Regions from separate parts of the Streptomyces sp. NPDC006798 genome, predicted to be linked through region 2. Evidence: predicted binding sites of a transcription regulator. Region 2 holds the regulator's gene; the other holds the start of a gene.
The links. The regulator HrcA, encoded in region 2, represses chaperone genes, less so after heat shock. The targets are predictions, from matches to a motif close to TTNGCACTCNGNNNNNCNGAGTGCNAA.

Region 1 (15,130 bases), on a different contig from region 2:
GCCCCATGTTGTGCACCGAAGCGTTATGAGCAGGTGCGCCGGAACTCATCGCTAGCGCCCTCCCCTTCCGCTCGACCGACTCCCCGAGGAACTCCACACCTCAAGGATGCGGCATCGCGGAGGAAACGAACGCCCGCCGGCTCCGTCTCCCCGCCCACCACCGTACGGCGAGCGGGGTACCCGGTGCCTCCGGGGACCGGGGTCCCGCGAAGGAGCGTCGAGTTCATCAGGGGGTTGCCCTCAGCGGACCAGGCCCCAGCGGAATCCGAGCGCGACGGCGTGCGCCCGGTCCGACGCGCCCAGCTTCTTGAAGAGGCGGCGGGCATGGGTCTTGACCGTGTCCTCCGAGAGGAACAGCTCCCGGCCGATCTCCGCATTGGACCGGCCGTGGCTCATACCCTCCAGGACCTGGATCTCCCGGGCGGTGAGCGTGGGGGCGGCACCCATCTCGGCCGACCGCAGCCGCCGGGGGGCGAGCCGCCAGGTCGGGTCGGCCAGCGCCTGGGTGACCGTCGCCCGCAGCTCGGCGCGGGAGGCGTCCTTGTGGAGATAGCCGCGGGCCCCGGCGGCGACCGCGAGGGCCACCCCGTCGAGGTCCTCGGCGACCGTGAGCATGATGATCCGGGCGCCCGGATCGGCCGAGAGCAGCCGCCGGACGGTTTCGACCCCGCCCAGGCCGGGCATGCGGACATCCATCAGGATGAGGTCCGAGCGGTCGGCACCCCAGCGGCGGAGGACCTCCTCGCCGTTGGCCGCGGTCGTCACGCGCTCCACGCCGGGCACGGTTGCCACCGCGCGGCGGAGCGCCTCTCGGGCGAGCGGGGAGTCGTCGCAGACGAGGACGGACGTCATGGCTGACCTCCGCGGCGCTCGCAGCTGATGCGCGTCACCTTGAGCCTCCAGGCTGGTACGTATCGTCACCTGTGCGGTTGAACGCTCTCGGACATGTGCCCGAGCGCTCGTTCCTTCAACCGCCTCGACCTACAAACGACGGTCACTCGAAAGAGTTACGGGTTCCCGGGGCCTCTTCGGCATCCGGGCGGGACCGCGCGGGTGGCGGGGTTTACCTGAAAGCTATGCCCCATTTAGATGCTTTTTCTTCACTTTCGTCAGTGTCTATGGCTAGATTCGCAATGAATCATATTTACATCTACTTAGATAGTAGATGTACGGTCGTGAGACATGGTGCGGACATCGGCGCGGCGCGGCGGCCACACGCCCGTACGACCCGACCGGACCCACTGAGCACGGATTCAAGGGGCAAGCCATGGCAGATTTCTCCCGCCTTCCGGGACCCAACGCCGACTTGTGGGACTGGCAGCTGCTCGCCGCCTGCCGCGGGGTGGACAGCTCTCTCTTCTTCCACCCCGAGGGCGAGCGGGGCGCCGCCCGCAGCGCCCGGGAGAATTCGGCGAAAGAGGTGTGCATGCGGTGCCCGGTACGGGCGGAGTGCGCGGCCCACGCCCTCGCGGTGCGGGAGCCCTACGGCGTCTGGGGCGGGCTGACCGAGGACGAGCGCGAGGAGCTGATGGGGCGGGCGCGGCACCGGCTGGTGCCCGCCGGGAGCGGCGCCGGGGAGACCAACCGCCGGCATTGACCGAACCGGCCCCGAACAGCGCAGAAACGTTTCTTTACAGCCGGCCCGCCGCAGGGGCCGGCCGCCCCGGCGCGGGCGCCCGTACCGGCGCGGCCCGTACGGCACGGCGGCCGTCCGGGCGGTCGGGCGTACGGCGGCTCAGCGCGCGGCGGCCCGGGTCAGCTGGTCGAGGGTGGCCGCGACGGCGGGCACCTGGGCCAGGTCGGGCAGGGTGAGGGCGACGATCTCCCGTTCGACCCGGGGGGCGAGCGTGACCGTGACCGCGCCCTTGGCCCGGACCGACTCCAGCGCCAGCTCGGGCAGGACGGCGACGCCGAGCCCGGCGCCGACGAGCCCCGCGACGGCCGGGTAGTCGTCGGTGGCGAAGTCGATCCTGGGGGTGAACCCGGCGGACTCGCAGACATCGACCAGCTGACGGCGGCAGCGGGGGCAGCCCGCGATCCACGGATCGTCGGCGAGGTCCCCGATGGCGACGGTCCCGGCGCCGGCGAGCCGGTGGCCCTCGGGGACCAGCCCTACGAGCCGGTCGGCGAGCAGCGGCCGGACCACCAGGTCGTCCCACTGGTCGGCCTGGTCGGCACGGTCGGCCGCCCGGCCTTCCGCTCCGGCTCCGGCTCCGGGCGCGGCGTCCCCGCCCGGGTCCGCGTAGCGGAAGGCCAGCGCCACATCGCAGTCGCCGTCGCGGAGCATCTCCACCGAGCGCGGAGGCTCGGCGTCGACCAGGGAGACCCGGGTGCCGGGATGGGCGGCGCGGAGCGCGGCCAGGGCGGTCGGGACCAGGGTGGAGCTGCCGCTGGGGAAGGAGACCAGCCTGACCCGGCCGGCCCGCAGCCCGGCGATCGCCGCGACCTCCTCCTCGGCGGCGGTGAGCCCGGCGAGGATGCCCGAGGCATGGCGTACCAGCGCCTCCCCGGCCTGGGTGAGTCGCATCTCACGGCCGGTACGGATCAGCAGCGGGGTGCCCGCCGAGCCCTCCAGGGCCTTCATCTGCTGGCTGACCGCGGGCTGGGTGCAGCCCAGGGTGCGGGCGGCGGCGGAGAAGGAGCCGGTGGCGGCCACCGCGCGCAGGACTCGGAGATGACGCGCCTCGATCATCCTTCGAATATAAGAGATTCTTGGGTATCGCGCGACTTACTCCGTGGATGCTTTGAGCACGGGGGTTTAGCGTAGGGACATGAAGCTACTGACGGTGAATGTCGCCCGCCCCCGGATAGTCGACTACACGAGTACGCCCGGCGGGGTCACCGGTATCGACAAGCGGCCCGCCGACGGGCCGGTCGGGCTCGCGGACCCGGGCGCGGGGAACGTGGGCAGCGGGGTGGCCGGGGACACGGTCTGCGACGCGGAGAACCACGGCGGCCCCCACCAGGCGGTGTACGCCTTCGCCCGGGAGGACCTGGACCGCTGGGAGCGCGAGCTGGGGCAGCCGATCGCCAACGGCTCCTTCGGCGAGAACCTCACGACGCTCGGTGTCGACGTCAGCGGCGCCCTGATCGGTGAGCGCTGGCGGATCGGCGGCGCCCTGCTGGAGGTCACCAGCGGCCGGGTGCCGTGCCGGACGTTCGCGGGCCGGCTCGGCGAACTGGGACTGCCCGAGAAGGGCTGGCTGAAGCGGTTCACCCAGCAGGCCGACTCGGGGGCGTATCTGCGGGTCGTCGAGCCCGGCGAGGTCCGCGCGGGCGACCCGGTGGAGATCGCGTACCGCCCGGACCACGGGATCACGGTCAACCTCTGCTTCCGGGCCGCCACCACGGAGCGGCACCTGCTGCCGTCGTTGCGGGTCGTCCGGGACGTCCTCAATCCGTCGGTGATCGAGAAGATGGACAAGTATCTGGCCAGGCAGGCCGGACGGCCGCGGTCCGCCTGACGGCACGGGCCGGGGCCGCCCCCGGCCGTACGGGAGCGTCCGGGACCGCCGCCCGGGGCCGTCTTCGGCGCCCGTCCCGGTTCCGGCCGGGGCGGGCGCCGACGTCCGGGCCCTGGCCGGGGCACTAACGTGCCGCCTATGACGACCGCACTGATTACGGGAGCGACCGCGGGGATCGGCGCCGCGTTCGCCCGCCGACTCGCCGCCGACGGCCGCGATCTGGTCCTGGTGGCCCGGGACACCGAGAGGCTCCGGGAGCAGGCCACCGAACTGCACGACCGGCACGGCATCGAGGCGGAGGTGCTGACCGCCGATCTGTCGGCGGAGGACGGCATCGCGGCCGTGGAACGGCGGCTCGACGACCGCAGAAACCCGGTGGACCTGCTGGTCAACAACGCGGGCTTCGGCAACAAGGGCCGCTTCCTCGAAGTCTCCATGGCCGACGAGCTGACCATGCTCAAGGTCCACTGCGAGGCGGTGCTGCGGCTGACCGCGGCGGCGGCCGGGCCGATGCGGGACCGGGGCCGGGGCGGTGTGGTCAATGTGGCGTCGGTGGCGGCCTTCGTCCCGCGCGGCACCTACGGCGCGTCCAAGGCGTGGGTCGTCCAGTTCACCCAGGGCGCGGCCCGGGACCTGGCGGGTTCGGGCGTACGTCTGATGGCGCTCTGCCCCGGTTTCGTACGGACCGAGTTCCATCAGCGGGCCGGAATGGGCACGGAGAACATCCCCGGCTGGATGTGGCTGGACGCCGACAAGCTGGTGGACGCGGCGCTGGCGGACCTGGCGCGCGGCAAGTCGGTCTCGATCCCGGACCCTCGGTACAAGGCGCTGATGGGGGTGGTGAAACTGGCCCCGCGCGGACTGCTGGGGGGACTCACCTCCAGGACCGGCCGCAAGTACGGCCCCCGGTAAGGGCGCGCCCGTGCGGACCACGGACACCGCCGCTGCCCCGGACGGCGGGGACGCCGCCGACGGCGACCGGGGCAGCGGGGACACCCGGCCCAGGGTGCTGCTGGCCATGGAACCCGGCCTCGCGGAACGCCTCTTCACCGGCCGCCGACTGGACCGGCTGACCTCGATCGCCCGGACCGATCCGGCGCTCGTCGCCCATGATCTACGGCACCCCTCCCCCGCCGTCCGCGACGCCCTGGCGACCGCCGACGCCCTGCTGACCTGCTGGGGAGCGCCGGTCCTCGACGCCGAGGCACTCGCGGCGGCCCCCCGGCTCACGGCCGTGGTGCACGCGGCGGGCTCCGTCCGGGGCCACATCACGGCCGCCTGCTGGGCGCGGGGCATCGCCGTCTCCTCGGCGGCGGCGGCCAACGCGGTCCCGGTCGCCGAGTACACGCTGGCCGCGATCCTCTTCGCGGGCAAACGGGTCCTGCCGTCGGCCCGGCGGTACGCGGAGCTGCGTACGGCCCACGACTGGGGCGCCGAACTGGCCGGGGCGGGCAACCACCGCCGTACGGTCGGAGTCGTCGGGGCGTCCCGGATCGGCCGTCTGGTGATCGGACTGCTGCGCCCGTTCGACCTGGACGTCCTGGTGTACGACCCGTACCTGGGCGGCGCGGAAGCGGCGGCGCTCGGCGCGGAGGCGGTGGGTCTCGACGAGCTCTGCGCACGCGGCGACATCGTCACGGTGCACGCGCCGGAACTGCCGGAGACCAGGTCGCTGATCGACGCGCGGCGGCTGGCGCTGATGCCGGACGGCGCGACCCTGATCAACACGTCCCGGGGGTCGCTCGTGGCGGAGGAGGCGCTGGTACGGGAGCTGGAGTCCGGGCGGCTCTTCGCGGTCCTGGACGTCACGGAGCCGGAGGTCCCGGCGGCCGGCTCACCGCTGTACTCCCTGCCGAACGTGCTGCTGACCCCGCACCTGGCGGGGTCGCTCGGGAACGAGCTGCACCGGCTGGCGGACGCGGCGCTCTCGGAGTTGGAACGGTTCGCCCGGGGCGCGCCGTTCGCGACACCGGTCACCCGGGAGTCGCTCCACCACTCGGCGTAGGCCCCCCGGGGCGCCGCCTTGTTCTCGTGCCGGGGGCAGCGCCGCAGAAGTACCGCTTTCGGAGCGCCCGCGGCCCGTCTGTGGCCGTTCGCGCGGTTCCCCGCGCCCCTAAATGCTCTCCCCAGCACCACCGCTGAGGAGGAGCCCGGGCCCGGAGCCGGGCTCCTTCGGAAGCAGGAGCAGGTGGAGGTGTTCAGGGGCGCGGGGAACCGCGCGACCAGCCACGGCCGGTCCGCAGACCGCCGACAGCATCAGGCCGCCGGGCGGGACCCGGGTAGTTCGGGGCGGTGCCCCGGAAGGCTGAGGCCCCCTCCGCGAGAGGCGGAAACGCACAAGGCCCGGGCCCCGTGGGGGCGCCGGGCCTTGGTGGCGGGAGGCGTCAGTGCGAGTGGCCGTGGCCGCCGTGGCCCGCGTCCGCCGGCTCCTCTTCCTTCTTCTCGACGACCAGGGTCTCGGTCGTGAGCAGCAGGGAGGCGATCGACGCGGCGTTCTCCAGCGCGGAGCGGGTGACCTTGACCGGGTCGTTGATGCCGGCCTTCACCATGTCCAGGTACTCGCCGGTGGCGGCGTTGTAGCCGTGGCCGGTCTCCAGCTCGCGGACCTTGGAGACGATGACGTAGCCCTCGAGGCCGGCGTTCTCGGCGATCCAGCGCAGCGGCTCGACCGCGGCGCGGCGGACGACGCCGACACCGGTGGCCTCGTCGCCCTTCTTGCCGAGGTCGCCGTCGAGCACCTTGGCGGCATGGACGAGAGCGGAGCCACCACCGGAGACGATGCCCTCCTCGACCGCGGCGCGGGTCGCGGAGATGGCGTCCTCCAGACGGTGCTTCTTCTCCTTCAGCTCCACCTCGGTGGCGGCGCCGACCCGGATCACGCAGACGCCGCCGGCCAGCTTGGCGAGGCGCTCCTGGAGCTTCTCGCGGTCCCAGTCGGAGTCCGTGCCCTCGATCTCGGCCTTGATCTGGGCGACGCGGCCCGCGACGTCGGCGGAGTCGCCGCCGCCGTCGACGATGGTGGTGTCGTCCTTGGTGATGGTCACGCGGCGGGCGGAGCCCAGCACGTCCAGACCGGCCTGGTCGAGCTTGAGGCCGACCTCTTCGGCGACGACGGTGGCACCGGTGAGGGTGGCCATGTCCTGGAGCATCGCCTTGCGGCGGTCACCGAAGCCGGGGGCCTTGACCGCGACGGCGTTGAACGTGCCGCGGATCTTGTTGACGACGAGGGTGGAGAGCGCCTCGCCCTCGACGTCCTCGGCGATGATCAGCAGCGGCTTGGAGCCACCGGCCTGGATGACCTTCTCCAGCAGCGGCAGCAGATCCTGGATGGAGGAGATCTTGCCCTGGTTGATCAGGATGTACGGGTCCTCCAGGACGGCCTCCATCCGCTCCTGGTCGGTGACCATGTACGGCGAGAGGTAGCCCTTGTCGAAGGCCATGCCCTCGGTGAAGTCCAGCTCCAGACCGAAGGTGTTGGACTCCTCGACGGTGATGACGCCGTCCTTGCCGACCTTGTCCATCGCCTCGCCGATGAGCTCGCCGACCTGCGGGTCCTGGGCGGAGAGCCCGGCCACGGCGGCGATGTCGGACTTGTCCTCGATCGGACGGGCGGTGGCGAGCAGTTCGTCGGAGACGGCCTTGACCGCGGCGTCGATGCCCTTCTTCAGGGCGGCCGGGGAGGCACCGGCGGCGACGTTGCGCAGACCCTCGCGGACCAGCGCCTGCGCCAGCACGGTGGCGGTGGTGGTGCCGTCACCCGCGATGTCGTTGGTCTTGGTCGCCACCTCCTTGAGGAGCTGGGCGCCCAGGTTCTCGTACGGGTCCTCGATCTCGACCTCGCGGGCGATCGTGACACCGTCGTTGGTGATCGTGGGAGCGCCGAACTTCTTGTCGATGACGACATTGCGGCCACGGGGGCCGATCGTCACCTTCACGGTGTCGGCCAGCTTGTTGACGCCGCGCTCAAGGGCGCGACGGGCGTCCTCGTCGAACTTCAGGATCTTCGCCATGGGAGCGTTTCTGTCCTCTTCTGAAAAGGTCTGCGAAAAAACCGCGCCCCCGGCGCCCGGTTCAGTACGTCAGCGGGAGCCAGGGGCGCGGATCAAGAACAAGCGGAGACGGCTCGGCTTACTTCTCGATGATCGCGAGCACGTCGCGAGCCGAGAGCACGAGGTACTCGTCACCGTTGTACTTCACCTCGGTGCCGCCGTACTTGCTGTACAGCACGACGTCACCGACCTTGACGTCGAGCGGCAGGCGCTCGCCGTTCTCGAAGCGGCCCGGACCGACGGCGAGGACAGCGCCCTCCTGGGGCTTCTCCTTCGCGGTGTCCGGAATGACCAGGCCGGAGGCCGTGGTCTGCTCGGCGTCGAGCGGCTGGACCACGATGCGGTCCTCAAGCGGCTTGATGGCAACCTTGGAGCTGGCGGTCGTCACGATCCGACCTCCCCCTTCGGAGATCTCACGGGGTTAACTGTCTGAGGTGGCGACCAGGTCGATCCGTCGTCGCGGGTGCCGGACCTGCCCGTCGCTGTTTTGGCACTCTCCCTGGGGGAGTGCCAGAACCGAGACTATGACCGCGATTAGCACTCGGTCAAGCGGAGTGCCAATCCGTCCGCCCGTGGCGGAACCCGGCGCGCCGGGCGCGCGCCTCCGCGAACCGGCCGTCCGCGGCGGATTCCAGCACGCCCCGCCCCCGCGAAAGGCGCCGCCCGGCGGAGCCGGGCGGCGCCCCGGGCTCAGACGTAGTCCTCCAGCCGGGCCACGGCGTATCCCTTGTCCGTGACCGTCTTCATCACCTGGCGCACCATGTCCGGCATGCTGCCCTTCCAGTCACCGGTACCCCGGAAGTGGGTCAGGATGATGTCGCCGGGGTGCAGGTCGCGATCCCACTCGCGCCACTCCATATGGTCCGGGAAAGCCTCCGCCGCCCACAGCGGCACCGCCTTGACCCCGCAGGTCTGCGCGGCCTTCAGGGTGTCCCGGTTGTAGTTGCCGTACGGCGGCCGGAAGAGCGGCGGACGCTTGCCGTAGAGCCGCTGGAGGCTGTCCTGCTGGCCGCAGATCTCCCGGCGCTGCTCCTCGTAGGAGAGGCCGGGCATATAGCGGTGGTTGAGGGTGTGGTTGTGCAGGGCGACCCCCGCGTCCTGCATCCGCCGGAAGTAGCCGTAGTCGTCGTTGATCACGTAGTCGCTGAGGAAGGCGCTGTACGGGATCTTCAGCTCGCTCATCATCCGGATGAAGTCGGGGTCCTTCTCGGCGCCGTCGTCGACCGTCAGGAAGACGATCTTCTCCTTCACCGGGACGGTGGTGAAGACCGGCGGGAGGGCCGCGCCGCCCTCGACCTCGAACCCCTGGCGGGTGTTGAGGAAGGGCTTGGTCGCCGGGGGCCGGGGCGCCGGCAGCGGGGTCTTCTCCAGACCCCAGGTGCGGGCCGCGGCCACCCGGGCCTTCTGGTCCTTGGCCACCTGTTCGACGTAGTCGGCCCGCGATCCGGCGGGGCCCGCCCGGTGGGCGTCCTGCTCGGCCCGTTCCAGCTGGGACTTCTCCGCCTGGGCCCCGGAATGGGGGGCCGGGGCGCCATGGCCCTCCGGGCCGGGGACGGTACAGCCCGTACCGAGGGCTCCGGCGAGCAGGACGAGGGCGATCGCGCTCCGGCGGAGCCGCCGGCCGCGCGCCCCCGCGAAGGCGCTCAGGGCGCCGGGCCCCGCCCCGCGCCCGGTCACGGCCCCCGGCCCGGACCGGCTCGCGATATCTACCGTTTCAACCATCTTTCCGTTTTGTCGTACTAGTCGCATGGCGCTGCATCCTGGCAGCCCGTCCGGGCCGGATCCGTACGACACCGCCATGGCCTGTGGACAGTGACCCGCCTGGCCCACACCTGGCTCACAATGGGCCGGGTGAACGACGTGCCCGCCCCCGCCTCCCCCGTCTCGCCCGGGTCCTCCGCCGACGCCCCGGCCGGAGTCCCCGCCGGAGTCCCCGCGCCCCTCGCGGTCCTGCTCTCCCCCGAGGGCCGTGCCGTGCTCGACTCCGTACGGGAGTACGACCCGGCCGGTGAACTGGCGCTGGCGACCCGGCTGCGCCGCGACCACCCGGCCGAACTGGTCTCGGCGGCGCTGGCCCAGGCGGCGCTGCGGCGGCGCGCCGTGCCCAAGTTCGGCGCGGCGGACGCGGAGCGGATGTTCTTCACACCGAACGGGGTCGAGCAGGCCACCCGCGCCCCGGTCGCCGCCCACCGGGCCGCCCGGCTCGCGGAGTGCGGGGTCCGGTCCGTCGCCGATCTGTGCAGCGGTATCGGCGGCGACGCCATCGCCCTGGCCAGGGCCGGGATCCGGGTCCTGGCCGTGGACCGCGATCCGCTGACCGCCGCCGTGGTCCGGGCCAACGCCGAGGCCCTGGGCCTGACCGGGCTGATCGAGGTGCGGTGCGCCGACGTCACGGAGATCGACACCGAGCCGTACGACGCGGTCTTCTGCGACCCCGCCCGGCGGGGCGGCCGGGGCCGGGTCTTCGACCCGGAGGCGTACTCGCCCCCGCTGTCCTGGGCGCTCGACGCGGCCCGCCGCCGCCCGGTCGCCGCCCTCAAGATCGCCCCCGGCGTGCCGCACGAACTGATCCCGCCCGACTTCTCGGCCGAGTGGATCTCGTACGAGGGCGAGGTGAAGGAGGCCGTGCTCTGGCGCGGTACGACCGACCCGGCGCCGGGCGGTGTCACCGCGACCCTGCTCTCCGGCGACGGCTCCGAGCCGTACGCCCTCACCGGGCTGGGGCTGCCGAACCCGCCGGTACGGCCCGTCGGGCGCTATCTGTACGAGCCGGACGGCGCGGTCATCCGGGCCCATCTGGTGGCCGAGGCGGCGGCCGGACTCCCCGACGGCGGCCTGATCGACGAGACGATCGCGTTCATCACATCGGACGAGCTGCGCCCGCTGCCGTCCGCCGCCGCGTACGAGCTCACGGACGTACTGCCGTTCAACCTCAAGCGGCTGAAGGCGCTGCTGCGGGAACGGGCGGTCGGCACGCTGACCGTGAAGAAGCGGGGATCGGCGGTCGAACCCGAGGAGGTACGGCGGAAGGTGAAACCGAGCGGGCCGAACGCGGCGACGGTCATCCTGACCCGGGTGAGCGGGGCGCCCTCGATGCTGATCGGTCACCCGGTGACGGCGGGCCCGGGGTGACGCGGGGCTTTGGTGGGGCTTTGGTGGTGGAGGCGCCCGGCCCGGCGGGGCGCCCGGGTCAGCGGTGCGCGCCCCCGGGGCGGCGCGCGGCGGGGACCGGATCGAGAGTCCGGGCCAGCCAGCGCAGATGCGCCACCGTGTTCACCAGGCCCGCGAGCCCGGCGATGATCGGGACGATCCCCGCGCCCAGGACGTAGACCAGGGTCGAGTACGGGGTGCGATGCCCCTCCTCCACGGCGCCGGAGAGCGTGCCGCAGACCAGGAGCCCGGCCGCCACACAGCCCAGGGACACCAGCAGCCAGCCCGCGTTGAGCCAGCCCCGGCCGAACCGGGCGTCACCGCGCGGATCCCGGTCGAGCGCAGTCCACGACCGCAGCAGCCCCCGTACGGCCCGGTCCTCGCGGGCCTCCGCCGCCACCACGGCCAGCGTCGGCACCAGGATCGCCACCCCGACCAGGCCGACGAACGCGGCGAAAACCAGATTGAAGCCGTCCAGGGTGTCGTCGACGGCGCGGAGCCCGACGCCCACGAGGGCCCAGCCCGCCTCGAACGCCGCCACCACCAGCAGCAGACCGAGCAGCCGGGCCGGTCCCACCGACTTGCCGACCAGCCGTTCGAGCACCCGCCGCCGCTCGTCGAGCAGGGCGACCCGGTCCGGCCAGGGGGATATGTCGTCCGGGTCCGGTGGTGGTGAGGGCAGCTCAGACATGCGCGGAGACTAGCGGACCCGCCTGCGGCGAGCCCCCGGGCCCGGAGTCCCCGCCTCCCGCGGGGTCCCAGGTCTCGAAGTGCCGGGACGCGCGAACCCGCCTCCTGCGGGGTCCAGGTCTCGAAGTGCCGGGACGCGTCCGGCGGCCTGGTGTTGTCGGCGGTCCGCGGACCGCCCGTGGCCGTTCGCGCAGTTCCCCGCGCCCCTGAATGCCCTCCCCGCTCCGACCCTGAAAGGAGGCCCGCCTCTCTGCGAGGGCGTTGAGGAGGGCAACCAGGGGCGCGGGGAACTGCGCGCGGGCGTCCGGCGGCGCCCGCACGGCGGGGCATTCGGCGCGAGGTCCCGCCCGGCGGGCTACGGCGTGTTCGGGGGCTCCGGGGGAGGGGTGTTCGCGCGGGTGAGGAGCAGGGCGCGTTCGCGGGCGTTGCGGGCCAGCGCCGCCGCCCGGCGGAATTCCTCCGCCGCCTCCGCCGTGCGGCCGAGCCGGGCCAGCAGATCGCCCCGTACGCCCGGCAGCGGGTGGTACTCGCGCAGCCCCGGGTCGTCGGCGACCGCGTCCACCACAGCGAGCCCGGCCTCGGGGCCGAGGGCCATTCCGACGGCCACCGCCCGGTTGACCTCCACGACCGGGGAGGGCGCGACGACGGCGAGCCGCCCGTACAGCGTGGCGATCATGGCCCAGTCGGTGTCCTCGTACCGGACCGCGCGGGCGTGGCAGGCGGCGATCGCGGCCTGGAGCGTATAGGGACCCGGCGCGGCCCCGGCCGCCGTTCCGGCCGCGCCCGCCCGGTCGAGTGCCGCGAAGCCGCGCCGGATCAGCAGCCCGTCCCAGCGGGCCCGGTTCTGGTCGGCGATCAGGACGGGCTCGCCGCCGGACCCCATCCTGGCCGGGATCCGCGACGCCTGGATCTCCAGCAGGGCGACGAGCCCGTGCACCTCGGCCTCGTCCGGCAGCAGCCCCGCGAGGACCCGGGCCAGCCGCAGTGCCTCCTCGCAGAGCGCCGGTCGTACCCAGTCGTCGCCCTTGGTGGCCGAGTAGCCCTCGTTGAAGACGAGATAGACGACCTCCAGTACGGAGCCGATCCGGGCCGCGCGGTCGGGCCCGTACGGCACCTCGAACGGCACGTCGGCCCCGGCGAGGGTGCGTTTGGCGCGGACGATCCGCTGGGCCACCGCGGGTTCGGCGGCCAGGAACGCGCGGGCGATCTCGTCGGTGGTCAGTCCGCCGAGGAGCCGTAGCGTCAGGGCGATCCGCGCCTGGGTCGACAGCACGGGATGGCAGGCCGTGAAGATCAGCCGGAGCAGATCGTCGTCGATATCGGCCTCGGTACCGGTGTCGTCCGACGGCTCCGGCGGCGGCGGCGCCGCGGTCTCCTGCGCCCGGCCGGCCTCGGCCAGCTTCCGCGCGTAGTTCTCCCGGCGGCGGACGAGATCGATCGCCCGGCGCTTGGCGACCGCGACGAGCCATGCCCCGGGTTTCGCCGGGACCCCTTCGGCGGGCCACTGTTCGAGCGCGCTGACCAGGGCGTCCTGCGCGATCTCCTCCGCCGTTCCGACGTCCCGGACGATCCGTGCCGCCGCGGCGATCACCCGCGGCTGCTCGATCCGGAACACCGTTTCCACCGCACTCGCCGCCGTCACGGCCACCCATCAGAGCAGCCGTGGACGGCGACGGCAAGCCGGGCCGGGTACGCCCCGGGATCCGGTGCGGGACCCGGTGCGGGACCCGGTGCGGGGGTCAGCCCTCGTCGGTCATCTCGGTGATCTGCCGGACCTCACAGGTCACCGTCCAGGCGTCGTCGTGGACCTTGAGGAAGCGGTTCGCCCACTCCACGGCCTCGGCCATGTCCTTGGCCTGGATGATCGAGTAGCCCCCGACGACCTCGGTGGCCTCGGTGAAGGGGCCGTCCGTGTACGAGAGCTTCCCGCCGGACCAGGTGACCCGGCGCCCCTCCGAGGTGGGGGCGAGACCGGCGGTCTCCAGCATCACCCCGGCCTCGGTGATCTCCTTCAGGAGGGCACCCATCCGCTCGCCCATCTCGGGGGAGAAGCCCTCCTCGGGCACGTTGTTCTCGTCGACTCGGACCAGGGTCAGAAAGCGGGGCATGACAAGCTCCTCGTTGGTTCGGATGAGAGTTCGCGCGGGGTCTTCTTCCCGCCTCTCACCCTTCCGTCGATCGCGCGACGACGTTTTCGACACGACCCGCGAAAAAACTTTTCAGCACCCGAAAAGCCCAGTTCAGCCCCGGTACCTGCCGGAGTCAGCCGACGCCGAGCGACTCGAACCGCCAGCGGTGTACGGGCCGGGAGACCAGCTCCGCCGGGGGGTCGGGCAGCTCGGGCAGGCCGGCCCCGAGCCCGTCGGCCGTCCGCCACCAGGTGATCACCAGGACCCGGTCGGCCCCGGCACCGAAGGTCTCCCGCCGGTGCGGGCCGGGCAGCGGTCGGCTACGGGCCCAGGCCAGCAGTTCGGCGCCCCGGCCCGGGGCCGCCTTGGCCTCCCACATCAGGGCGACCAGCGCCGAATCAGCCGGCCCGCCGTCCCCGTTCGCGTCCGCGTTCGCCGTCATGACGCCTCCCCTCGGCCCGTCTCCGGGCCGTCACGAGTACAGGTTCTTCTTGCTGATCTCGTGCACATGGTCGTGGTCATGGGAATGCTCGTGCCCGTGGCCATCACCGTGGCCGTGGTCTCCCGTCCCGGCGCCCGGTACATGCGGATCCGTCACCGGCAGCGACGAGTCCGCCGACAGCTCCAGATCCGACGCGGGCCGGTTGCGCGCCACCATCTCAGCGCCCAGCGCCGCCACCATCGCCCCGTTGTCCGTACAGAGCTTGGGCCGGGGCACCCGCAGCCGGATGCCCGCCCGCTCGCACCGCTCCTGGGCCAGCGCCCGCAGCCGCGAGTTGGCCGCCACGCCGCCGCCGATCATCAGATGGTCGACGCCCTCGTCCCGGCAGGCGCGGACCGCCTTACGGGTCAGGACGTCGACGACCGCCTCCTGGAAGGACGCCGCCACATCGCGTACCGGCACCTCCTCGCCCGCCGCCCGCTTCGCCTCGATCCAGCGGGCCACGGCCGTCTTCAGCCCGGAGAAGGAGAAGTCGTACGCCGGGTCGCGGGAGCCGGTCAGTCCGCGCGGGAACGCGATCGCGGCCGGGTCGCCCTCCTTCGCCAGCCGGTCGATCACCGGGCCGCCGGGGAATCCGAGGTCCAGCACCCGGGCGATCTTGTCGAACGCCTCGCCCGCCGCGTCGTCGATGGTCGAGCCCAGGGGCCGGACGTCGCTGGTGATGTCCGGCGCGAGCAGCAGCGACGAGTGGCCGCCGGAGACCAGCAGGGCCATCGTCGGCTCGGGCAGTTTGCCGTGCTCCAGCTGGTCGACGCAGATATGGGAGGCGAGGTGGTTGACCCCGTACAGCGGCTTGCCGAGGGCATAGGCGTACGCCTTCGCCGCCGCCACGCCCACCAGCAGCGCGCCCGCCAGACCTGGCCCGGCGGTGACCGCGATCCCGTCGAGGTCGCGGGCCGAGACGCCCGCGTCCTTCAGGGCGCGCTCGATGGTGGGGACCATGGCCTCCAGATGGGCGCGGGAGGCGATCTCGGGGACGACGCCGCCGAAACGGGCGTGATCGTCGACGCTGGACGCCACGGCGTCGGCGAGCAGGGTCGTCCCCCGGACGATCCCGACGCCGGTCTCGTCGCAGGAGGTCTCGATACCGAGGACCAGCGGTTCGTCAGCCATCACTCAACATTCCTTCGCGGTGCCGCGCACCTG
Region 2 (15,130 bases):
CGATCAAGTCTCAGGCGGTCCGGCTGCCCTGGGCCCCGACCGACGGGCCCGGCCAGGGCCGGGCCCATATCCTGAACATGATCGACACGCCGGGTCACGTGGACTTCACCTACGAGGTCTCCCGCTCCCTCGCGGCCTGCGAGGGCACGGTTCTGCTGGTCGACGCGGCCCAGGGGATCGAGGCGCAGACCCTCGCCAACCTCTATCTGGCGATGGAGAACGATCTCACCATCGTGCCCGTCCTCAACAAGATCGACCTTCCGGCGGCCCAGCCCGAGAAGTTCGCCGAGGAGCTGGCGAACCTCGTCGGCTGCGACCCCGACGACGTTCTGAAGGTCTCCGCCAAGACCGGTCTCGGTGTCGAGGCGCTGCTGGACCGCGTGGTCCGCGAGGTGCCCGCCCCGGTCGGCGTCGCCGACGCCCCCGCCCGCGCGATGATCTTCGACTCGGTCTACGACTCGTACCGGGGCGTCGTGACCTACGTCCGGGTCGTCGACGGCAAGCTCGGCAAGCGCGAGCGGATCCGGATGATGTCCACCGGCGCCACCCACGAACTGCTGGAGATCGGCACCAACTCGCCGGAGATGCTCTCGGCCGACGGCCTGGGCGTCGGCGAGGTGGGCTATCTGATCACCGGTGTGAAGGACGTCCGCCAGTCCAAGGTCGGCGACACCATCACCCAGCAGATCAAGGGCGCCACCGAGGCCCTCGGCGGGTACAAGGACCCCAAGCCGATGGTGTTCTCCGGCCTCTATCCGCTGGACGGCTCCGACTACCCGGAGCTGCGGGAGTCCCTCGACAAGCTCCAGCTCAACGACGCCGCCCTGGTGTACGAGCCGGAGACCTCCGCCGCCCTCGGCTTCGGCTTCCGGGTGGGCTTCCTCGGACTGCTCCACCTCGACGTCATCCGTGAGCGGCTGGAGCGCGAGTTCGGCCTCGATCTGATCGCCACCGCCCCGAACGTGGTCTACCGCGTCCTCATGGAGGACGGCACCGAGCACACGGTGACCAACCCGAGCGAATTCCCCGAAGGCAAGATCGACGAGGTCTACGAGCCGGTCGTGCGCGCCACGATCCTGGCGCCGACCGAGTTCATCGGCTCGATCATGGAGCTGTGCCAGACCCGGCGCGGCACGCTGCTCGGTATGGACTATCTCTCCGAGGACCGGGTGGAGATCCGCTACACCCTGCCCCTCGCGGAGATCGTCTTCGACTTCTTCGACCAGCTGAAGTCCAAGACGCGCGGTTACGCGTCCCTGGACTACGAGCCCACCGGCGAGCAGTCGGCCCAGCTGGTCAAGGTGGACATCCTCCTCCACGGCGACAAGGTGGACGCCTTCTCCGCGGTCACCCACCGCGACCAGGCGTACGCCTACGGGGTCCGGCTCGTCGCCAAGCTGAAGGAACTCATCCCCCGGCAGGCGTTCGAGGTCCCGGTCCAGGCCGCCATCGGCTCCCGGGTCATCGCCCGGGAGACCATTCGCGCCATCCGCAAGGACGTCCTCGCCAAGTGCTACGGCGGTGACATCTCCCGTAAGCGGAAGCTGCTGGAGAAGCAGAAGGAAGGCAAGAAGCGGATGAAGATGGTCGGCAGTGTGGAGGTGCCGCAGGAAGCCTTCATCGCCGTCCTCTCCAGCGACGACAGCGGTGGCGGCAAGAGCAAGAAGTAGCCGCGGGCTCGCCCGCGCGGGGCGCCCGGCCGGTGATCCGGCCGGGCGCCGTCCGTGCCCGTACCCCTACGCGGCGAAGCGGGGGACGGAAGCCCCTTACATACCGGCGGTACGCGATCTACGCTGATCGCGCCCGGCCGGGGGTCACCCGGCAGATGAGAAGTGCCTGCTCAGCGGCGTCAGTGCGGCCGCCGTGGGCCCGGAGGACGTCTTGAGCGACACACAGACCACGATCGACAACCGCCCGGCTTCGGTGGCGATGCTCTTCACCGAGCGGGTGGCCGCGACGCCGGACGGCGAGGCGTTCCGCTATCCGGTGCTCACCCCGGCCGGGGCGGACGACGTGCCGTCGCGGACCGCCCCCGGCACACCGGGCCCCGCAGCGGACGCGGGTGAGGGCGCGGAAGCGGAGGGCTCGGCGGACGGGTCGGCGGATGGTCTGCCGGAAGGATCGCCGGGGTCGCCGGAAGGCCCGTCGAACGGTCTGCCCGACGACCTCGCGCCCGGCTGGAATTCGCTCACCTGGGCCGAGACCGCCGAGCGGGTCTACGCCGTCGCCGCCGGACTGATCGACCTCGGAATCGACCCCGAGGACCGGGTCGCCCTGATGGCCACGACCCGGATCGAGTGGATCCTGGCCGATCTGGGCGTGATGTGCGCGGGCGGCGCCACGACCACGATCTACCCCACGACCAATGCCGAGGAGTCGGCGTTCATCCTCACCGACTCCGGCAGCCGGATCCTGATAGCCGAGGACGCCGAACAGCTCGCCAAGGCCGTGGAGCGCCGGGCCGAGCTGCCCGAGCTGCGCCATGTCGTGGTGATCGACCCCGCCGGTGCCGAGACCGGGACCGACGGATTCGTCGTCACCCTGGCCGAGCTGGAGACCCGGGGCCGGGCCCTGCTGGCCGAGCGTCCCACGGCCGTCGAGGAGCGGATCGCCGCGATCACCGCCGGTCAGCTGGCGACCCTGATCTACACCTCCGGGACCACCGGCCGCCCCAAGGGCGTCCGGCTGCCGCACGACAACTGGTCGTACATGGCGAAGGCGATCGCCGGGACCGGCCAGATCAACAAGGACGACATCCAGTACCTGTGGCTGCCGCTGGCCCATGTCTTCGGCAAGGCGCTGATCTCCGGGCAGATCGAGGTCGGCCATGTCACCGCCGTCGACGGCCGCCACGACAAGATCGTGGAGAATCTCCCGATCATCCGGCCGACCTATATGGCGGCCGTGCCCCGGATCTTCGAGAAGGTCTACAACGGGGTGGCCGCCAAGGCCCGCGCGGGCGGCGCCGCCAAGTACAAGGTCTTCCGCTGGGCCGCCGAGGTCGCCCGCGACCACGCCCGGATCACCCAGGACAACTTCCGCCGCACCGGTTCGGCCACCGCGCCCTTCGGGCTCCGCTCCCAGCACCGGCTGGCCGACAAGCTGGTCTACGCCAAGCTGCGGGAGGCGTTCGGCGGACGGCTGAGGGTCGCCGTCTCCGGCTCGGCCGCGCTCTCCCCGGAGATCGGCTACTTCTTCGCGGGCGCGGGCATCCACATCCTGGAGGGGTACGGCCTCACCGAGTCCAGCGCCGTCAACTTCGTCAACCGGTACGGCTCCTACCGCACCGGTACCGTCGGCAAGCCGCTGCCCGGCCTGGAGGTACGGATCGCCGACGACGGCGAGATCCTGCTGCGCGGCCCCGCCGTCATGGAGGGCTACCACGGTCAGCCCGAGCAGACCGCCGAGGTGCTGGAGGAGGACGGCTGGCTTCGCACCGGTGACCTGGGCGAACTCTCCGCCGACGGCTATCTCACCATCACCGACCGCAAGAAGGACCTGATCAAGACCTCCGGCGGCAAGTACATCGCGCCGACCGAGGTGGAGATCCAGTTCAAGGCGATCTGCCCGTACGTCTCGAACATCGTGGTGATCGGCGCCGACCGCAACTACTGCACGGCCCTGATCGCCCTCGACGAGCCCGCGATCCTCGGCTGGGCCGGGGAGAACGGGCTCGCGGGCCGGAGCTACCAGCAGCTGATCGGCGCCGCCGAGACCCGGGAGCTGATCGCCGGATACGTGGAGCGGCTCAACGAGGGCCTCCAGCGCTGGCAGACCGTGAAGAAGTTCCGGCTGCTGCCCCGCGACCTCGATGTCGAGCACGGCGATCTGACCCCGAGCATGAAGCTGAAGCGCCCCGCCGTCGAGCGGGAGTTCCAGCACTTGGTCGAGGAGATGTACACGGGCCAGCGCGAGGCGTGACGACACCGGGCCCGGGGCTTCCCCGGGGCCCCGGGCCGTATTTCGTCATCTCGTCCGTAGGGTCCTTCGCCGCAGGTCAAAGCCGGTCCGGCCGGGCCCGGGGCCCGGGCGCCGGGAGGTTGTCCACAGGGTGCGACGGCCACCGCGGAAGTACCGGACAATAAACGTATGCCTTCCGTACTGCCCGACGGCGTGCCCGTGCCCGACGACGGGTCGCTGCCCGCCTCCGCGCTCGACGGGGCCGCCGAGCGGCCCCTCGCCTTCTATCTGCACGTGCCGTACTGCGCGACCCGCTGCGGCTACTGCGACTTCAACACCTACACGGCGACCGAGCTGCGCGGCTCGGGCGGGGTGCTGGCGTCCCGGGACAACTACGCGGCGATGGTGGCCGAGGAGATACGGCTGGCCCGCAAGGTCCTCGGCGACGACCCGCGCCCGGTGCGGACCGTGTTCGTCGGCGGCGGTACGCCCACCCTGCTCGCCGCCGCCGATCTGGTCGCGATGCTCGACACGGTGCGGAGCGAGTTCGGCTTCGCGGACGGCGCCGAGATCACCACGGAGGCCAACCCGGACTCCGTCGACCCTGCCTACCTGGCCGAGCTGCGGGCCGGCGGCTTCAACCGGATCTCCTTCGGCATGCAGAGCGCCCGGCAGCACGTCCTTCGGGTCCTGGACCGCAGCCACACCCCCGGCCGCCCCGAGGCATGCGTGGCCGAGGCCCGCGCCGCCGGATTCGACCATGTGAACCTCGACCTGATCTACGGCACCCCCGGCGAGTCCGACGACGACTGGCGGGCGTCCCTGGAGGCGGCCCTCGGCGCCGGACCCGACCATGTGTCGGCGTATGCCCTGATCGTGGAGGAGGGGACCCGGCTGGCGAGCCGGATCCGGCGCGGCGAGGTGCCGATGACGGACGACGACGTCCACGCCGACCGCTATCTGATCGCCGACGAGATGTTCGCCTCCGCGGGCTTCGACTGGTACGAGGTGTCGAACTGGGCCACCTCCGACGCGGCCCGCTGCCTCCACAACGAGCTGTACTGGCGGGGCGCCGACTGGTGGGGCGCGGGCCCCGGGGCGCACAGCCACGTCGGCGGGGTCCGCTGGTGGAACGTGAAGCATCCGGGGGCGTACGCGGCGGCGCTCGCCGAGGGCCGCTCACCGGGCGCGGGCCGGGAACTGCTCACCCCGGAGGACCGCCGGGTCGAGCGGATCCTGCTCGAACTCCGGCTCCGCGACGGCGTCCCGCTCGACCTGCTGCGCCCGGCGGGCCTGCGCGCCGCCGGACAGGCTCTGACGGACGGCCTGCTGGAGCCCGCGCCGTACGAGGAGGGCCGGGCGGCGCTGACCCTGCGGGGCCGACTGCTGGCGGACGGGGTGGTCCGCGACCTGGTCGACTGATCCCGGGGACCGTGCCCCGCCCGGACCGGGCCTCTGGGAACTCGTCCCGGACCGGGCCGTTCCGGCCGGGCCGCCGAGTGCGTTCGCGCCCGCGACGCGGGGCGCGTTCCCCTGGAGCGGAAACGGTCGGCACGGCAGCCGATCTGTTCGCCGGGGGGCCCGTCTGGGATGCTGAGGGCCGGGCTCGACAGGGGGCGGACAGTGCTTACTGAACCTATGGCGCGAGCCGTGGTGGAACCGGCGGTACTGGAGCTGATACGGCGGTACCCCCGTGGCGCGCCGTTCTCCACCACGGTCACCTTCGGCGGGGACGACTTCAGCATGTGCGCCCATATCCGGGCGCAGCGGGCGGCGCCCGGGCAGGTGAAGATCGCACTGGCCTGTTGGGTCGTCAACATGGACGCCGCGCGCTATATCGGTGGCAACCCGCCCGCCGGGGAGGAGATGCGCCTGCCGCCGGAAGGCACAGCGGTGTGGGACGAGGAACTGACCAGCCGGGTGATCGGCCACCTCGCGGCTCGGATGAACGCTCTCGCCGCCGCCCTGCCGACCACCGACGAGCACCTCACCATCACCGTGCCTCTCGTCCTGACGTAGTCCGGCACAACACCCCGGGTGCCCGGCCCGGAGCACGCGCACAGGTGCCCGGAGCCGGCCCTGCCGGGCCCGGGCCCGTACGTCACTCCGGGGGTGCCGTGACGAAGTCGATCAGTTCCTCGACCCGGCCCAGCAGCTCCGGCTCCAGATCCTTGTAGGAGCGGACCCGGGAGAGGATGCGGCGCCAGGCCGCGCCCGTGTCCGGCGGCCAGCCGAGGGCCCGGCACACACCCGTCTTCCAGTCCTGGCCGCGCGGGACCTCGGGCCAGGCCCGGATCCCCACCGACGACGGCTTCACCGCGCCCCAGACGTCGATATACGGATGCCCCGCCACCAGCACATGCGGATCCGTCACGGACGCCGCGATCCGGGATTCCTTCGAACCCGGCACCAGATGGTCGACCAACACCCCCAGCCGGGCGTCCGGCCCGGGGGCGAACTCCGCGACGATCGCGGGCAGATCGTCGATACCCGCCAGATACTCCACTACCACCCCCTCGATCCGCAGATCGTCCCCCCACACCCGCTCCACCAGCTCGGCGTCGTGCCGGCCCTCCACATAGATCCGGCCCGCCCGCGCCACCCGGGCCCGCGCCCCGGGCACGGCCACCGAACCCGACGCCGTACGCGCCGGGCGCGCCGCGCCCCCCGCCGCCGGGCGCACCAGCGTCACCACCCGCCCGTCCAGCAGAAACCCCCGGGGCGCCAGCGGGAACACCCGGTGCTTGCCGAACCGGTCCTCCAGCGTCACCGTCCCCGCCTCGCACGCCACCACCGCCCCGCAGAAACCCGTGGCGACCTCCTCCACCACCAGATCGGGGTCCGAGGGGTCGGCGGGCACCTCGGGAACCGGGGCCTGCTTCTTCCACGGCGGGGTCAGATCAGGGCTGTAGCTGCGCATTCGCCGACGCTACGACACCCCGAACCGGTCCGCCAGCACAGCGCGCTGGGCCCGGACGAACCCGGCGTCCACCACGGCCCCGTGCCCCGGTACGTAGACCGCGTCCGCCCCGCCCAGAGCCAGCAGCCGGTCCAGCGCGGCGGGCCAGCGGGCCCCCACCGCGTCCGGGCCCGCCTGCGGCTCGCCGGACTCCTCCACCAGGTCCCCGCAGAACACCACAGCGGGCTCGCCGGGGCCGCCCGGGACCAGGGCCGCCAGATCGTGCCCCGTATGCGCCGGGCCCAGTTCCACCAGCACCACCCGGCGCCCGCCGAGCTCCACCGACAGCTCACCCGCGACGGCGTGCCCCGGCGCCACCAGCGCCCGCGCCGACCGGGCGGCCTCCTCCTCGGGCACCCCGAACCGCACCGCGTCCGCCCGCAGCACCTCCCGCCCCTCCCCGCTCAGCAGCGCCGCCACCCCGGCCGCCCCGAAGACCTCGGCCCCCGGGAAGGCCGCCGTCCCCAGCACATGGTCGAAGTGCGGATGGCCGAGGGCGATATGCGTCACCGGGCGCCCGCCCAGCAGCGCCTCGGCCTGCGCCCGCACCTCCTCGCCCTCGGCCAGCGTCGACCCCGTGTCGTACAGCAGGGCGCCGTCCCGCCCGGCGACCAGCCCGCAGGTCGCGTCCCACCCCGGCAGTCTGCGCCGACCGACCCCGTGGGCCAGCCGCTCCCACCCCTGCTCCGCCCAGTCGATGTCCCGCCCGATATCCCCGCCGAAGCCGCTGTCGATGTTCCTGCCGGTGCCGCCGCCGAAGTTCATACCGGGACGCTATCGCCACGATCGCGGGCGAAGCGGGCGGCGGGGACGCGGTAGCGTGGTCGGTCACCTTGCTCCGGCCGTACCGGGCAGCCGTACACTGGCACGAAGGAAACTTGGCACTCGGGCACGTGGAGTGCCAGGCGAGTCACCGGGGAACATTCCACGGAAGGCAAGACGGACAGGCAGGACGGACAGCGGCCCGGGCCGCTGTCCCGGGCAGCGGACGAAGCAGTTGGAGGTGGGCGCGATGCTCAGCGAACGCAGACTGGAAGTGTTGCGTGCCATCGTCCAGGACTATGTCGGCACCGAGGAGCCGGTCGGCTCCAAGGCGCTCACCGAGCGTCATCAGCTCGGGGTGTCTCCGGCCACCGTCCGCAACGACATGGCGGTGCTGGAGGAGGAGGGCTTCATCGCCCAGCCCCACACCAGCGCCGGCCGGATCCCCACCGACAAGGGGTACCGCCTCTTCGTCGACCGGCTCGCCGGGGTGAAGCCGCTCTCCGCGGCCGAGCGGCGGGCCATCCAGAGCTTCCTCGACGGCGCGGTCGACCTCGACGACGTCGTCGGCCGTACGGTACGGCTGCTGGCGCAGCTGACCCGCCAGGTCGCGATCGTCCAGTACCCGTCGCTGACCCGGTCCACCGTCCGCCATGTCGAGCTGCTGTCGCTGGCCCCGGCCCGGCTGATGCTGGTACTGATCACCGACACCGGCCGGGTCGAGCAGCGCATGATCGACTGCCCGGCGCCGTTCGGCGAGACGTCCCTGGCCGATCTGCGGGCCCGGCTCAACAGCCGGGTCGTGGGCCGCCGGTTCACCGATGTGCCCCGGCTCGTCCAGGACCTTCCGGACTCGTTCGACGAGCCGGAGGACCGCGGCACGGTCACCACCGTGCTCTCCACCCTCCTCGAAACCCTCGTCGAGGAGACCGAGGAGCGGCTGATGATCGGCGGCACCGCCAATCTCACCCGCTTCGGACACGATTTCCCGCTGACCATCCGGCCCGTGCTGGAGGCCCTGGAGGAGCATGTGGTGCTCCTCAAGCTGATGGGCGAGGTCAAGGAGTCCGGCGGGATGGGCGTGACCGTCCGAATCGGTCACGAGAACGCCCATGAGGGACTCAACGCGACGTCCGTCGTCACCGTCGGCTACGGTTCCGGCGACGAGGCGGTTGCGAAACTCGGCGTGGTCGGACCGACCCGCATGGACTACCCCGGAACGATGGGAGCGGTACGCGCAGTGGCACGTTACGTCGGACAGATCCTGGCGGAGTCGTAAGTGGCCACGGACTACTACGCCGTACTCGGCGTACGCCGCGACGCGTCCCAGGACGAGATCAAGAAGGCGTTCCGCAGGCTCGCCCGGGAACTCCATCCGGACGTGAATCCGGACCCGAAGACGCAGGAGCGGTTCAAGGAGATCAACGCCGCCTACGAGGTGTTGTCGGACCCGCAGAAGAAGCAGGTCTACGACCTCGGCGGCGACCCGCTGTCCCAGTCGGGCGGCGGCGGGGCCGGTGGCTTCGGCGCGGGCGGCTTCGGCAACTTCTCGGACATCATGGACGCCTTCTTCGGTACGGCGTCCCAGCGCGGCCCGCGTTCGCGCACCCGGCGCGGCCAGGACGCGATGATCCGGCTGGAGATCGATCTGAACGAGGCGGCGTTCGGTACGACCAAGGAGATCCAGGTCGACACCGCCGTCGTCTGCACCACCTGCTCCGGTGAGGGCGCCGCGCCCGGCACCTCGGCGCAGACCTGCGACATGTGCCGCGGCCGCGGTGAGGTCTCCCAGGTCACCCGCTCCTTCCTGGGCCAGGTCATGACCTCCCGCCCCTGCCCCCAGTGCCAGGGCTTCGGCACGGTCGTGCCCACGCCCTGCCCGGAGTGCGCGGGCGACGGCCGGGTCCGCTCCCGGCGCACCCTGACGGTGAAGATCCCCGCCGGTGTCGACAACGGCACCCGGATCCAGCTCGCGGGCGAGGGCGAGGTCGGCCCCGGTGGCGGCCCCGCCGGGGATCTGTACGTCGAGATCCACGAGCTGCCGCACGCGGTGTTCCAGCGCCGGGGCGACGATCTGCACTGCACGGTCACCATCCCGATGACCGCGGGCTCCCTGGGCACCAAGGTGCCGCTGGAGACGCTCGACGGCATGGAGGAGGTCGACATCCGGCCCGGTACCCAGTCCGGCCAGTCGATCCCGCTGCACGGGCGCGGAGTGACCCATCTGCGCGGCGGCGGCCGGGGCGATCTGATCGTCCATGTCGAGGTGACCACCCCGACCAAGCTCGACCCCGAGCAGGAGCGGCTGCTGCGCGAACTGGCCAAGCTGCGCGGCGAGGAGCGGCCCCTGGGCCAGTTCCAGCCCGGCCAGCAGGGCCTGTTCTCCCGGCTGAAGGACGCCTTCAACGGCCGCTGAGGCCCCGTCGTCCGGACCGTCGTCCGGACCGCCTGACGGACGCGAGCCCCCGGCCCCAGGGCCGGGGGCCCGTTTCGTCACGGACGTGCACAGGTGGCACGATGCCTCCATGTCCTCCCCGCCCCCCGCGCCCTCCTTCCTGTCCGAACTGTCCCGGTTCCCCGTGCTGGCGGCTCCCATGGCCGGCGGGGCGTCCAACCCCCGGCTGGCCGCCGCCGTCTCCGAAGCGGGCGGCCTCGGCTTCCTCGCCGCCGGATACAAGACGGCCGACGGGATGTACCAGGAGATCAAGCAGATCAGGGGAGCGACCGGGCGGCCGTTCGGGGTGAATCTCTTCATGCCGCAGCCCCGGACCTCCGACCCGAGCGCCGTCGAGGTCTACCGGCAGCAACTCGCGGGCGAGGCGGGCTGGTACGAGACCCCGCTCGGCGATCCCGAGTCCGGCCGGGACGACGGCTACGAGGCCAAGCTGGCCATCCTGCGGGACGACCCGGTCCCCGTCGTCTCCTTCACCTTCGGCTGCCCCGCCCCCGAAGTGCTGGAGTCCTTCGCCCGGGCCGGGACGTACACCGTCGTCACCGTCACCACCCCCGAGGAGGCACAGGCCGCGCGGTGGGCGGGCGCCGACGCGCTCTGCGTCCAGGGCGTCGAGGCCGGCGGCCACCAGGGCACCCACCGCGACGACCCCGCCAACGACGGCACCGGCATCGGACTGCTGGCCCTGCTCGGACTGGTCCGGGCCGCCGTCGACCTGCCCCTGATCGCCACCGGCGGACTGATGCGGGGCGATCAGATCGCGGCGGTACTGGCGGCCGGGGCGAGCGCCGCGCAACTCGGCACGGCCTTCCTGGTCTGTCCCGAGTCCGGCGCCAACCCGCTCCACAAGCAGGCCATGACCAGCCCCCTCTTCACCCGGACGGAGCTCACCCGCGCCTTCACCGGCCGGCCCGCCCGCGGCCTCGCCAACCGCTTTCTGCGCGAACACGGGCCGTACGCCCCCGCCGCCTACCCCGAGGTGCACCACCTCACCTCCGGGCTCCGCAAGGCCGCCGCCGCCTCCGGCGACCCCCAGGGCATGGCCCTGTGGGCCGGACAGGGCCACCGGCTCGCCCGCGAACTGCCCGCCGCCGACCTGGTGGCCACCCTCGTCGCCGAATGGCGGGAGGCCGCCGCCGCGGCCGGTGCCGACACCGCCGGAGCCGTAGCGGACCAGGAGGGCACCCGATGACCGCGCCCGTCTTCGTCGTCGACACCCTCGACGGCACCGCCCACGGCTCCGTCCTCACCCTCGACGGACCCGAGGGCCGCCACGCCGTCTCCGTCAAACGGCTCCGCGCCGGTGAGGACGTCGTCCTCACCGACGGCCGCGGCCGGGGCGCCGCCGGCCGCGTCCTGCGGACCGAGGGCAAGGACGTGCTCGTGGTGGAGACCGTCGACTGCCCCGAGGAGCCGGAGCCCTCGCCCCGGATCACCGTCGTCCAGGCCCTGCCCAAGGGCGACCGGGGCGAACTCGCCGTGGAGACCATGACGGAGACCGGCGTCGACGCGATCGTCCCCTGGTCCGCGGCCCGCTGCGTCACCCAGTGGCGCGGCGACCGGGGCGCCAAGTCCCTGGCGAAATGGCGCGCCACGGCCCGGGAGGCGGGCAAGCAGTCCCGCCGGCTGCGCTTCCCCGAGGTCGCCGAGGCGGCCACCACCCGGCAGGTCGCCGAACTGCTGGCCGCCGCCGACTTCGCCGCCGTCCTCCACGAGGAGGGCTCCGTTCCGCTCGCCACGGCCGCCCTCCCCGCCCACGGCTCCGTCGTGGTCGTCGTCGGCCCGGAGGGCGGGGTGTCCCCGGAGGAGATCGCCGCCTTCGAGGCCGCCGGAGCCCATCCGTACCGGCTGGGGAACACCGTGCTGCGCACCTCCACTGCGGGCACGGCGGCGACCGCGCTCCTCCTGACCCGTACGGGCCGCTGGTCCTGACCGCCGGACTGTCCGACCGCCGTACCGGACGGCCGCCCCGGTATCCCTTTTGCTGAGCCGAACGGGTGACGTATGGCCGTATGCGGACTGTTGCTGCGGCCCCGGCGGTGCCACCCTTCCGTCCATGCGCGACAGCACGGGCGACGGCGGTACGGGGACGGCCGCGCGGCGGCGGACAGCGGTGGCCGGGCTGGTGGTGGCCGTCGTCGTGATCGGGGCCACGGCCTGCGAACCCGGCGGGGAACGGACCCTCTCGGCCGCCTCCGTGGCCAGGACCACCGAGCACACGGCCCAGAACACCCTGGAACGGATCGGCTTCGACGTCCGGCGTATCGGCTGTACGGCCACCGTGCCCGGTGAGGGCGGCCGGGCGAAGCCGGCCGACGGCGACGGCACGGCGACGGTCGCCTGCGAGGGGCGGACCCGCGACGAACGCCCGATCGCCGTCAAGGGGAAGGTGACGGACGAGACGCCCGGTCTCTGCGTACGGGGCGACCTCGACGCCCATGTCGACGGCGAACTGGTCTTCGAGGCCCGGTATCTGGGCCGGTGCGACAAGGGCCGCACCCGGGCCCCCGCGGTCCGGGAGACCGACCAGCGGAACCGGCCCGCACCCACCCGGACCAGGCCCCGTACGGAGGAACGGACCGAGACCCGGACCCGGACCCGGACCGTGACCGAGACGAAGACGGCGACCGTGACGGCGACGGTCACGGTCACGGCCACCCGGACCGCCGTCCCCAGGGACTGAGCCCCGCACCCCGGCACCGGAACCCCGCCCCCCGATCACGGTCGATACCATGCAGACGCCGACGACCGGTACGTCGGTAGGTCGGTAGGTCGGTAGGCCGAGATGTCGAGATGTCGAGATACGGAGAAGGAGCCCGGGTATGGCGGGAGAACCGCAGGCCGATTGCCTGTTCTGCAAGATCGTGGCGGGGGAGGTGCCCGCGACCGTCGTCCGGGAGACCGAACACGTCGTCGCCTTCCGCGACATCAACCCGCAGGCGCCCACCCATGTCCTGGTGATCCCCAAGGCGCACTACCCCGACGCCGCCTCCCTCGCCGCCGCCGCGCCCGAACTGGCCGCCGCGGTACTCGCCGAGGCCGGACAGGTCGCCGCCGCCGAGAGCGCCGAGGCGTACCGGATCGTCTTCAACACCGGGTCCGGCGCCGGACAGACCGTCTTCCACGCCCATGCCCATCTGCTCGCCGGACGCGGCCTCGCCTGGCCCCCCGGATAGCGGCCGGGGCACCCCCGGGCAACCCCCGGCGGACGACGCCGGCGAACAGCGGCAGAACAGCGGCAGAGCAGCAGAACGGGACAGGCAGGTCAGACATCGTGTCCGTACGCGAACTCGTGGTCCTCGGCACGGCGAGCCAGGTCCCCACCCGGCACCGCAACCACAACGGCTATCTGCTCCGGTGGGACGCCGAAGGCCTGCTGTTCGACCCGGGTGAGGGGACCCAGCGGCAGATGCTGCGCGCCGGGGTCGCCGCCCACGACCTCAACCGGATCTGCGTCACCCACTTCCACGGCGACCACTCGCTCGGCCTCGCCGGGGTGATCCAGCGGATCAACCTCGACCGGGTCCCGCACGAGATCACCGCCCACTACCCGGCGAGCGGACAGCGCTTCTTCGAACGCCTGCGGTACGCCACCGCCTACCGCGAGACCGTCTCCCTCACCGAGGGGCCCGTCGCCGCCGACGGCGTCATCGCCCGTACGCCCGCGTACACCCTCGAAGCCCGGCGGCTCTCCCACCCGGTCGAATCCTTCGGCTACCGGCTGACCGAACCCGACGGACGCCGGATGCTGCCCGAGCGGCTCGCCGCGCACGGCATCGCCGGACCCGACGTCGGACGCCTCCAGAGGGAGGGCGCCGTCGGCGGCGTCACCCTCGCCGACGTCAGCGAGGAACGCCGGGGCCAGCGCTTCGCGTTCATCATGGACACCCGGCTCTGCGACGGCGTCCACGCCCTCGCCGAGGGCTGCGATCTGCTCGTCGTCGAGTCCACCTTCCTCGACCAGGACGAACGGCTCGCCGTCGACCACGGCCATCTCACCGCCGGACAGGCCGCCCGGGTCGCCCGGGACGCGGGCGTACGCCATCTCGTCCTCACCCACTTCTCCCAGCGGTACGCCGACGCCGACGAGTTCGAACGCCAGGCCAGGGCCGCCGGATACGAAGGCGAACTCACCGTCGCCAAGGACCTCATGAGGATCCCCGTACCCAAACGCGCCTCCTGAACCGCGGCACTCGTAGCACCCGCCCTGCCCGCATCACCCGCCCCACCTGTACGACCCGCACCGCCCGTACGCACCAGCTCGGAAAGACCTCACCGTGCCGCTCCCCAAAGCCGAACTCCACCTCCACATCGAAGGCACCCTCGAACCCGAACTCGCCTTCGCCCTCGCCGCCCGCAACGGCGTCACCCTGCCCTACGAGGACACCGCGGAACTGCGCCGCGCCTACCTCTTCCAGGACCTCCAGTCCTTCCTCGACCTGTACTACGGACTGATGGCGGTACTGCGTACCGAGGACGACTTCGCCGAGCTCGCCGACGCCTACCTCGCCCGGGCCGCCGCCCAGGGCGTCCGGCACGCCGAGATCTTCTTCGACCCCCAGGCGCACACCGCCCGCGGCGTACCCCTGGCCACCGTCGTCGCCGGGCTGACCCGCGCGCTGGACGCCGCGCCCGAGCGCCACGGCGTCTCCACCCGGCTGATCATGTGCTTTCTGCGGGACCTCTCCGCCGAGTCCGCGATGGAGACGCTCCGGGCCGCCCGCCCCCACCTGGACCGGATCACCGCCGTCGGCCTCGACTCGGCGGAAGCGGGCCATCCGCCCGCCAAGTTCAAGGAGGTCTACGAGGCCGCGGCGGCGCTCGGACTCCGCCGGGTCGCGCACGCGGGCGAGGAGGGCCCGCCGTCGTACATCCGCGAGGCCCTGGACGTCCTCGGCGTCGAGCGGATCGACCACGGGCTCCGCTGTCTGGAGGACACCGAACTCGTCGACCGGCTGGTCCGGGACCGGACCCCCCTGACGCTCTGCCCCCTCTCCAACGTCCGGCTCCGGGCCGTCGACACCCTGGCGGACCACCCGCTGCCCCGGATGATGGAC

Region 1: a site for HrcA is predicted at 8,048-8,074, ahead of groES (co-chaperone GroES). Genes of this name have one in related genera too.

What each region holds. Positions count from the first base shown of each region.
Region 1 is NZ_JBEYIS010000006.1:55,477-70,606, reverse strand. It holds gene ABZ714_RS05770 (response regulator transcription factor) at 241-852, opposite strand; gene ABZ714_RS05765 (WhiB family transcriptional regulator) at 1,268-1,597, shown strand; gene ABZ714_RS05760 (LysR family transcriptional regulator) at 1,736-2,692, opposite strand; gene ABZ714_RS05755 (MOSC domain-containing protein) at 2,772-3,464, shown strand; gene ABZ714_RS05750 (SDR family oxidoreductase) at 3,603-4,376, shown strand; gene ABZ714_RS05745 (hydroxyacid dehydrogenase) at 4,483-5,469, shown strand; gene groL (chaperonin GroEL) at 5,849-7,474, opposite strand; gene groES (co-chaperone GroES) at 7,593-7,901, opposite strand; gene ABZ714_RS05730 (polysaccharide deacetylase family protein) at 8,204-9,235, opposite strand; gene ABZ714_RS05725 (methyltransferase domain-containing protein) at 9,356-10,645, shown strand; gene ABZ714_RS05720 (hypothetical protein) at 10,704-11,354, opposite strand; gene ABZ714_RS05715 (sigma-70 family RNA polymerase sigma factor) at 11,709-12,995, opposite strand; gene ABZ714_RS05710 (YciI family protein) at 13,093-13,461, opposite strand; gene ABZ714_RS05705 (hypothetical protein) at 13,616-13,924, opposite strand; gene tsaD (tRNA (adenosine(37)-N6)-threonylcarbamoyltransferase complex transferase subunit TsaD) at 13,955-15,097, opposite strand; gene rimI (ribosomal protein S18-alanine N-acetyltransferase) at 15,101-15,130, opposite strand, start outside.
Region 2 is NZ_JBEYIS010000004.1:77,370-92,499, reverse strand. It holds gene lepA (translation elongation factor 4) at 1-1,670, shown strand, start outside; gene ABZ714_RS03865 (AMP-dependent synthetase/ligase) at 1,882-3,921, shown strand; gene hemW (radical SAM family heme chaperone HemW) at 4,090-5,322, shown strand; gene ABZ714_RS03855 (hypothetical protein) at 5,539-5,919, shown strand; gene ABZ714_RS03850 (DUF3097 domain-containing protein) at 6,002-6,820, opposite strand; gene ABZ714_RS03845 (MBL fold metallo-hydrolase) at 6,830-7,624, opposite strand; gene hrcA (heat-inducible transcriptional repressor HrcA) at 7,872-8,900, shown strand; gene dnaJ (molecular chaperone DnaJ) at 8,901-10,037, shown strand; gene ABZ714_RS03830 (nitronate monooxygenase) at 10,147-11,265, shown strand; gene ABZ714_RS03825 (16S rRNA (uracil(1498)-N(3))-methyltransferase) at 11,262-12,005, shown strand; gene ABZ714_RS03820 (hypothetical protein) at 12,130-12,756, shown strand; gene ABZ714_RS03815 (HIT domain-containing protein) at 12,896-13,249, shown strand; gene ABZ714_RS03810 (ribonuclease Z) at 13,348-14,256, shown strand; gene ABZ714_RS03805 (adenosine deaminase) at 14,351-15,130, shown strand, end outside.